DNA from 2 places in the Aliirhizobium cellulosilyticum genome. Region 1 is predicted to be linked to the other one. Evidence: predicted binding sites of a transcription regulator. Region 1 holds the regulator's gene; the other holds the start of a gene.
The links. Region 1 encodes LexA, which represses DNA repair genes until DNA is damaged. Its sites were predicted from a motif close to TGTTCNNNNTGTGTTCNG; they were not measured.
Positions count from the first base shown of each region.

Region 2: the regulator LexA is predicted to act here: its motif matches at 2,422-2,439, upstream of GGE33_RS25090 (ImuA family protein).

Region 1 is NZ_JACIGW010000001.1:1,210,173-1,214,958, reverse strand. Features, by position in the region: gene eno (phosphopyruvate hydratase) at 1-889, opposite strand, end outside; gene kdsA (3-deoxy-8-phosphooctulonate synthase) at 1,009-1,857, opposite strand; gene GGE33_RS05670 (VOC family protein) at 1,862-2,734, opposite strand; gene lexA (transcriptional repressor LexA) at 2,933-3,646, shown strand; gene GGE33_RS05660 (ComEC/Rec2 family competence protein) at 3,627-4,786, opposite strand, start outside.
Region 2 is NZ_JACIGW010000010.1:89,518-94,303, reverse strand. Features, by position in the region: gene leuD (3-isopropylmalate dehydratase small subunit) at 1-287, opposite strand, end outside; gene GGE33_RS25110 (hypothetical protein) at 410-637, opposite strand; gene GGE33_RS25105 (HpcH/HpaI aldolase/citrate lyase family protein) at 744-1,637, shown strand; gene GGE33_RS25100 (DUF1737 domain-containing protein) at 1,634-1,840, shown strand; gene GGE33_RS25095 (metallopeptidase family protein) at 1,852-2,289, opposite strand; gene GGE33_RS25090 (ImuA family protein) at 2,462-3,379, shown strand; gene GGE33_RS25085 (Y-family DNA polymerase) at 3,351-4,786, shown strand, end outside.

The DNA of each region.
Region 1 (4,786 bases):
TCTTCCAGCCTTCCCAGTCGTCTTCGGCCATGCCGTCTTCGATCGAGATGATCGGATACTTGCCAGCAAGTTCGGCCAGGTATTCAGCCATGGCAGCCGATTCCAGCGTGCGGCCTTCACCTTCTAGAACGTAATTGCCATCCTTGAAGAATTCGGTCGAGGCGCAATCGAGGCCGAGGAATACGTCTTCACCCGGCTTGTAGCCGGCCTTTTCGATCGACTTGACGATGAAATCAAGGGCTTCCGGCGCACTCTTCAGACCCGGCGCAAAGCCGCCTTCGTCACCAACGTTGGTGTTATGACCCTGTGCGCCCAGTTCCTTCTTCAGGACGTGGAAGATTTCCGAACCAACCCGCACGGCATCCTTCAGCGTTTCGGCGCCGACCGGCATGATCATGAATTCCTGGAAATCGATCGGGTTGTCGGCATGTGCGCCGCCATTGATGATGTTCATCATCGGAACCGGCAGAACATGTGCGCCAGCGCCGCCGACATAACGGTAAAGCGGCAGGCCAGCCGATTCGGCGGCAGCCTTGGCAACGGCCAGCGACACGCCGAGAATGGCGTTTGCGCCGAGACGCGACTTGTTCGGCGTGCCGTCGAGCGCGATCATCGTCTTGTCGATATGGATCTGGCTTTCGGCATCGAAACCGCCGATGGCATCGAAGATTTCCGTATTGACCGCTTCAACGGCCTTCTCGACACCCTTGCCGCCAAAGCGCTTGCCGCCATCGCGCAATTCGACAGCTTCGTGGGCACCCGTCGATGCGCCCGACGGAACAGCGGCGCGGCCCATCGAGCCGTCTTCCAGATAGACGTCAACTTCGACGGTCGGGTTGCCACGGCTATCGAGGATCTCGCGAGCGATAATATCGGTAATAGCAGTCAAGGGTCTCTCCTCAGAGTTAAGTCCATGCAGTCATTGAAAATGTATCACGTTCAATGACACGCCAATTACAGTGTTGGCGCTTTCTGCGCTTTGACAACGCTCAAGCGCTTTTTTGAAGTTCAGGCAGCCTTGGCCACCGCATCGAAAGCCATCAGCTTTTCCAGAAGCCGAGGCATGTCTTTCAGATGCACCATGTTCGGACCATCCGACGGGGCGTTGTCCGGATCTTCATGGGTTTCGATGAATACACCGGCAATACCCACTGCGACGGCCGCACGCGCCAGCGTTTCAACGAATTCGCGCTGGCCACCGCTGGAGCCACCCTGCCCGCCCGGCTGCTGCACCGAGTGCGTGGCGTCAAAGATCACCGGCGATCCGAGCGAAGCCATGATCGGCAACGAACGCATGTCGGAGACGAGCGTGTTGTAACCGAAGGAGGCGCCGCGTTCGCACAGCATCACGTTAGGATTACCGCTCTCGGTAAATTTCGCCTGGACGTTCTTCATGTCCCAGGGGGCCAGGAACTGGCCTTTCTTGACGTTGATCGCCCGGCCGGTCTTGGCGGCTGCGACCAGAAGATCGGTCTGACGCGACAGAAAGGCCGGGATCTGCAGGATGTCGACGGTTGGCGCAACAAGCCCGCACTGCTCTTCCGTATGGATGTCGCTCAGGACCGGGAAGCCGAATTCCTTCTTCAGGTCGGCAAAAATCTCCATCGCATTTTCAAGTCCGATGCCGCGCTTGCCGGAGATCGACGTACGGTTGGCCTTGTCAAAGGAGGACTTGTAGACCAGCCCGATGCCGAGCTTGCCGCAGAGCTCGCTCATCGTGCCGGCGATCATGAAGGCATGATCACGGCTTTCCATCTGGCAAGGCCCCGCGATCAGCGAAAGCCGGCCTGCATTGGAGAATACGACCTTTTTGTCGCCTTCGCCGACCGAAACTTCTGAATTGGGGGAGACTGCCATTCTACTATTCCTCGAAGCCGAACAAAACGCCTTGGCCGGGCGACGGCGACACGAGAACGCGACCATCCCGGCGAATGAATGCGACGTCATTAGCAGCAAGGATGATCTCTGTCACGGCCAGATCAAGACTGCGAAAGATCACGGCCTCCCCTACCAACCCGGCTGCCACCCCTTCGATAGGAAGACCGAAGTCATGCGCAATTTGCTCGCGCCTGAGAACGCGCACGGCTCCCGTTTCAGCCTGGAACACCAGTCCACCTTCAACTTCGATACCCGGCGCTCGCAGCACATTGTCAAAAAAGGCAACCGAAGCATGCGGATCATCACTTGCCAAAATGACTTCCTTCAAACCGGCAACCGAATTGGCATGGATACGCAATTCAGCCATATCCTGAGGGAAAGATACCAGCCGCTGGCAGGAGAAAGTAAAGAAATCAGCCGCACCATCCATCGCGGCAAAAGCAAGCTGGAAACGAGCTTCGACCTCGTCACCGTCCGGAGACTTTACAGCTCTGCCGAATTCGAGGGGCTCACCGCCGGAAATTCCGGCCGCGACATAATGCCGATGATCGTTCGACGCGTCTTCACTGGAGACCACGATGGCCGACAAGCCTTCACGTCCGCGGCGACCGCGATAAGCCAGATCGCGCTCGACAAAGACATTGCCTTTCTTGGCATGAGCCCCCGCCTTGCGCCTGTCCGCAACAGCCAGTGGCTCCAGATAGGTACCGTCTTCAAAAAAAACACAGGCATTGGCCGTACCGAAGGGATGCACGCCGTCAGGCGCGACAGTGAAACCCAAAGACGACAGCCGCTCGCGTGCCTTGCCGAGATTTCCAACAGGCAAAACGAGATGATCGATATTCCTAGCAGTCACACATGTCCCCCAGACTTCTGATCCGCTAGGCGTAGATTGGGCAGACCGCCGGGGAGCGCAAGTAGATTCCGACTGAGAACGTCATTCGGCATCCAAGAAACTGATTATATTGTCACGAAAATTTAAGGACTTGCGGAACACATATGGAACATATAGTGTTCGTTCTGCATTTGTTTCAAATCTGAAGGTGCGCCTCACATGCTGACTCGCAAGCAACAGGAACTGCTTTTGTTCATTCACGAACGGATGAAGGAGTCGGGCGTACCTCCGTCTTTCGATGAAATGAAGGACGCTCTCGACCTTGCGTCGAAGTCGGGCATCCATCGGCTCATCACGGCACTTGAAGAGCGCGGTTTCATTCGCCGTCTCCCCAACAGAGCGCGCGCACTCGAGGTCATCAAGCTTCCCGAAGCCTATGTTCCCACGCTGCAGCCGAAACGCGGTTTTTCACCGAGCGTGATCGAGGGAAGCCTTGGCAAGAAGCCGGCGACGCCTGCTGCCCCGCCTGTCTCCGCCAATGACAGCGCGTCTGCAAGCGTGCCGGTCATGGGCCGCATCGCCGCCGGCGTACCGATCTCGGCAATTCAGAATAATACCCACGACATTTCCGTCCCCGTAGAGATGTTGGGATCCGGCGAGCATTATGCGCTTGAAGTCAAGGGCGACTCGATGATCGAGGCCGGAATTCTGGATGGCGACACCGTCATCATTCGCAACGGCAACACCGCCAATCCGGGCGATATCGTCGTTGCACTCGTGGATGATGAAGAGGCCACACTCAAGCGCTTCCGCCGCAAGGGTGGCTCGATTGCGCTGGAAGCGGCAAACCCGGCTTACGAGACACGAATTTTTCCACCGGATCGGGTCAAGGTCCAGGGCAGGCTCGTCGGCCTCATTCGCCGTTATCACTGACACCGGAATTGTTGCCAACATCAGTTGGCGCTTCTGATCGATAATCCGTTCCTGCTTGATCTGAGACAGCAAACTGCGCCTCAAGACGGCCACTCGATTTTGGTTTGGAAATCCATTCCGGCAGATACGGGTCATAGAGATTGCGTCGCCAGTCGTATTGGCGATGAATGGTCCATGGGCGAACCGTGCCAGCCATTGCTGTCGTGACACTCCATTTTCCGGCTGCCGCCGCCCCGGAAAGATCGATTTCAATTGACCCTGTCTTGCGCAGGCTGGCGCCGCTCAGCATCGGGGTACCAGACCGACAGGAATGGAAACGCGCACGCGGCGCGATAACAAGGCCGGCAACGTCGCAAGCCGCTCCGGCATAACGGCCATCATCAACAACAACGACCAAAACACCTTCCGGTGACATGAATGCGCACCAGGCCTTGAGCTGACATGAGAATCTGACACTCCCTGCCTCCTTCATCAGTCGCTGCGCTTCGATCAGAACGTGTTCCGGAAGTCTTTCACTGGAAGAACCCGGCATATTTTTTAGAATTTCACTTTCCAACATCTCCGGCATAGCCAGCACTGGAAGCTGTCGCGCATACATCCACTGCCCATAGACGAACTCGGAGGGACGTTTCCTGTTGGCGGCAGCACGTTCTGCATCTCGATAAGCAACGAGGTTCCCATCTTCAGCGATGAGAAGACTTGATTGGGCGTGTTGCACCCCCACCCAGAACAGGGCCGCAGCGGTAAACAGGAAAGGTAAGCCCGAATAGCGAAGCCGTGTCCTGAGGAGCGTCAGTAGCAGAAAACCGCAGACCCCAAGCGGCAAAAACCAGGGGTGCTGTTCTCCGACGACAATGTCCCCGCCCCATCCCGCTACATGCTTCGCGATCAAGATGACCCATTCGAGGCTCCAGGCCATGATCCCGATGAAGGGAGCATCGAGGCCGAAGGGCATCAACAACATCGCAGCAAGCCCGGCCGGCATCACCAGGAAGCTGATGATCGGCATGGCAGCCAGGTTCGCGGCAAGCCCATAGGTGGCGACGCGATGGAAATGCTCGACGGAAAACATCGTCGTCGCAAGACTACCAATCAGCGATGTCGCGATAATGCCGGCGATAAAGCGCCAGCCAACGGCAG
Region 2 (4,786 bases), on a different contig from region 1:
CGGATGCCGAAATCCAGCAATGCCCAGGGAGCGTGTTCGCGGGACGAACCACAGCCGAAATTGTCGCCGGCAACGATGATTTTGGCATCGCGATAAGCCGGTTTATTCAATACGAAATCAGGATTCTCGGAACCATCCTCGCGATAACGAGCCTCGGCGAACAGGCCCTTTCCAAGACCAGTGCGCTTGATCGTCTTGAGATAGTCCTTCGGAATGATCATGTCGGTGTCGACATTGACAACCGGAAGGGGGGCGGCAACGCCCGTCAGCTTTTCGAATTTTTCCATGATCGGCCTCCACGAAGACTTTATAGCGCTGCCATAAAGTATTTTCGGGAGAATTTGAAGTCCGATTCAGTACCAATCGGTACGCCGCTTGGTGGCGACCGTGATCCGCTTGGTTTCAGGGCTTACATGTCGATGATGGTACCGCGACCGTCGTTCCAGACGCGCATCTCACTGTGCCCGCTCTTGGCACGAACCGGCACAGGTTTCAGTTTGTTCGAGAGCATCTTTCCGATGGAAAGAATGGCAAGCGTTCCCATGAATGCAATCGTCAGCGATGCCGTCAAAAGAGCTGCTGCAGCGAGCAGGGCAATTGCCGTGACGATAACGAAAAAGGACCGAATGTTTTGCATGTCCAAACCTTTCTTCATATGAAAATGTGGGCCTTGTCATCCCCGCTTGCAAGAGGCTCATTCGGGTTTGATTGCCGGGATCGCAAAATATTGGCAAAAGAAGGCGATGGAGTTCTTGAAAAATCATATTGCGCCGGTTCGTCGTTCGCTTCTCAGCGTTCCTGCCTACAATAAGCGTGCCTTGGAAAAAGCGCCGGGCCTTGATTGCGATGGCGTGATCTACGACCTCGAAGATTCCGTTGCGCCCGAGAAAAAGGCGGAAGCGCGCGACAATCTTGCGAAGGCTTTCTCGCAACAGCACCTGTCGCTTCAGGAGCGGATCATCCGCATCAATCCGCTCGAAAGCGGGTTCGGGGAGGATGATCTGAAACTGGTTGCGCAGATCCTGCCGGATGCGGTTGCTCTTCCCAAGGTCGAACATGCCGACGAAATCGCTGCGGTGGGCGATATGCTTGCCAGGTTTGCTCCGGCGAGATCGATCGCTTTGTGGGCGATGATCGAGACGCCGAAAGGTGTTTTGAATGCAGCTTCGATTGCGGTGGCCGAGAACGGCCCGGAATGCCTTGTGGTCGGCTCGAATGACCTGCGCAAGGAGACCGGGGTTCCGGCGCAGCCGGGGCGGGCCTATCTGGTGCCATGGCTGATGCAGATCGTGCTTGCCGGCCGTGCTCATGGCGTCGATGTAATCGACAGCGTGTTCAACGATTTCAAGGACGATGCCGGATTTGCCGCCGAATGTGCACAGGGCAGGGCAATGGGCTTTTCAGGGAAAATGCTCATCCATCCGGCGCAGATCGACATTGCCAACCGGCATTTCGGACCGGACGCACAAGCCATCGCTCAGGCGGAGGCGATCGTTTCAGCTTTCGAACGACCGGAGGCGCAAGGCCTCAACGTTATCAACCTTGATGGAAAAATGATCGAGCGCCTTCACTTCGAGGAGGCTAAGACACTTCTGGCGCAGGCCGCCATGATTTTTGCAAGAAAGAAGTCCCAATGAAACTTTATCGACTGCTGACTGCTCCGGACGATGCCTCATTCTGCCATAAGGTGACGGCCGCCCTGAACAATGGATGGGAACTTTACGGTTCGCCGACCTATGCCTTCAACGCTGCAACCGGAATCATGCAGTGCGGTCAGGCGGTGACGAAGACCGTAGAGGGCAAGGATTATCATCCGGATATAAAGCTCGGCGAACAATAAGATGCCGCTGGTCAGCGCTGGGCCGCATTCTCGGCGCTGGCTTCGATCCGCTCCATGTCCTCGTCGCTCAGGCCGAAATGGTGGCCGATTTCATGGATCAGGACATGGGTGATGATGTCGCCCAGGGTTTCCTCGTTTTCAGCCCAGTAGTCTAGGATCGGGCGGCGGTATAGCCGGATCCGGTTCGGAAGTTCTCCCGTTTCCACGGTAAACCGTTCGGAAATTCCACGCCCTTCGAAAAGGCCAAGCAGATCGAACGGCGTTTCAAGCGCCATGTCCTCGAAAACGTCATCATCCGGGAAATCTTCGATCTCAATGGTGAGATTGGTGGTGAGGGCCCTGAATTCTTCCGGAAGATGACCATAGGCATCGATCGCAAGCGACTCGAACGTGCTTATCGTTGGCGCATGGCGATCCTGCCAGTCGTCGGTTTGGTCAATGCGAGCCATTGGTTCTCCCTTTGTGAGAGACATATAAGGCCGATGATCCTTTTTTTCGAGATAAGAATCATCGCTATAGCAAATGAGGAAAAGATTCCTCTCCGGTGATGATTGACTCTCCTGCCGAGCTCTGGAATCTATAAGAACATAAAGTGAACATTTAGGACGGAGAGCTGACGCCATGGCCCATGCAGCCGCGGCGCAGGAGAAGCTATTTGCCCTGCGCGAACAGATCGCCAGATTGGAAGGCAGAAGTCTGCCGGCAATGGCGGCGGCGAAGATGGAGAATTTTGCCGCCCGATCGGGTGGTGAAGAGAAATTGTCCTTCGATATCGCGGCTCTCGATGATGCATTGAGCGGCGGTCTGCCGCTCGATTGCATTACCGAAATCCGTTCCGGATCATTTTCCGATGCTGGCGCGGCAACCGGCTTTTCCCTTTCGCTTGTCGGGCTGATGAAGGCGCGCAAGGCCGCTACAGGTCCGATGTTATGGATTGCTGACGGGTTTACCGCTGGCGAAATGGGTATTCCTTATGCTGGAGGCATCAGGCAGTTCGGCATCGATTCCCGGACGATATTTCATGCATCGCCTCGCAGGCTGGAGGATGCCCTGTGGCTTGCGGAAGGCGCGCTTGAAAGCAAGGCGTTTATGGCGACGATCCTTGAAGTTCATGCAAATCCCAAATCCTTTGGCTTGGCTGAAAGCCGAAGGCTCAGTCTCCGGGCAAAGGCGGCAGGGCGGCCGCTTTTCCTGCTGCGGCATGCAGGGAAGGAGGAGACCAGCAGTGCTTCCGTGCGTCTCCTTGTCGAGCCGGCTCCGGCTCTGGAGCGACCCCTCCCGGATGGCAGCATGCTTGGCGGCAGCATCGGGCATCCAGTTTTCAACATCACCCTGGAGAAGAGCCGAAATCCGGCCCCTCTCAGCTTTCGTCTGGAGTGGAACCTTCATGACCGCCAATTTCATCTTGCCCGAGATCGAGGAAAATCTTCTTTCCACAAGTTGCCAGCGCATCTTGGCGCTTCACTTTCGGTATCTGCCGACCGACAGGATCGCGCGAAAGCTCTGGGGGATGTCGTGGCGTTCGAAAGGGCGTCCTGACCGTCCTCCGATCATCTGTGCCGGCAGGCGCGATAACGCATTGCGGCTGGTTGCAATCGATGAAGTGGCGCAGACACGCAGCCTGAAGCGAGGGCAGGGGCTTGCCGAAGCGCGAGCGATGTACCCCGACATCGATGTCTTTGACGAGGATGAAAGAGCCGATTTTGCTCTCCTGGAGGCGATAGCCGACTGGTGTGATCGTTACACGCCGCTTGTTGCCTTGGACGGAAAGGATGGGCTCTTCCTCGATATTACCGGCTGCACCCATCTTTTCGGAGGAGAGGATGCGATGCTTCGAGATATTCTTGCCCGGCTTTTTCAGATGGGTTTCGACGTGCGTGGATCGATTTCGAGCACGCCGGGCCTGTCCAGCGCGATCAGCCGGTTTGGGCACGGCGGAGTGATCGCAAGGGAGGGTATGGCGTCCGCGCTGGGCGCCTTGCCCGTGCACGCGCTTCGTCTCGATGAAAAAACGGTTGCTTCACTTTTGAAGCTTGGCCTGAAACGTGTTGCAAATCTGATGTCCATGCCAAGGGCACCGCTTGTCCGCCGGTTTGGTGCGCAATTGCTGATGCGGCTCGACCAGGCACTGGGAACGAACGAGGAAGCCATATCGCCACGACGTCCGGTGGCGCCGCTTTCCGCCGAGCGCCGGTTGGGCGAGCCGATCCAGACGCAGGAGGATATTCTCGGGATGACAGCCGAGATTGCATCATCCCTCAGGCTGAGCCTGGAAAATCGTGGTGCCGGCGGCAAGGTGTTCGAACTTGTTCTCTTCCGCGTCGACGGGCGGGTATTTCGGATTTCGGCAGGCGCTTCCCGTCCGTTGAGAGATCCGAAGCGGATCTCCGGCCTGTTTTCAGAGCGCCTCAATGCCATTCATGACGATCTGGATGCAGGTTTCGGCTTCGAACTGTTGCGTCTCAACGTGTTGCAACATGATGTTTTCGATGCGCTTCAAGCGGATTTTTCAGGAGAGGAGGGGCGGGAGACATCGCTTGCGGATTTCATCGACAGGGTTTCCGCCCGGTTCGGCGCAGGTTGTCTCCAAGTCTATCAGCATCAACAAAGCCACATTCCGGAACGTGCCGAAATCTTCCTTCCGGCGATTGCAGCACTGGAAAGGCCGCCTGAGCGCAGCGAAGCTATGCTATTCCTGCCGCAAGCCGATCGCCCCTTGCGGCTTTTGCGCAGCCCAGAGCCTGTCGAGGCTTTTGCAGCCCTCGTCCCCGATGGTCCGCCGCAGCAATTCCGCTGGCGGCATGTGATGCACATTGTCACCCGAGCCGAGGGGCCGGAGCGGATCTCACCGGAATGGTGGATCGACGACGAGAAGGCAAAGGAACGCGACTATTTCCGTCTCGAAAGCGAATTGGGACGGCTTTTCTGGGTTTTTCGGCTTGGTCG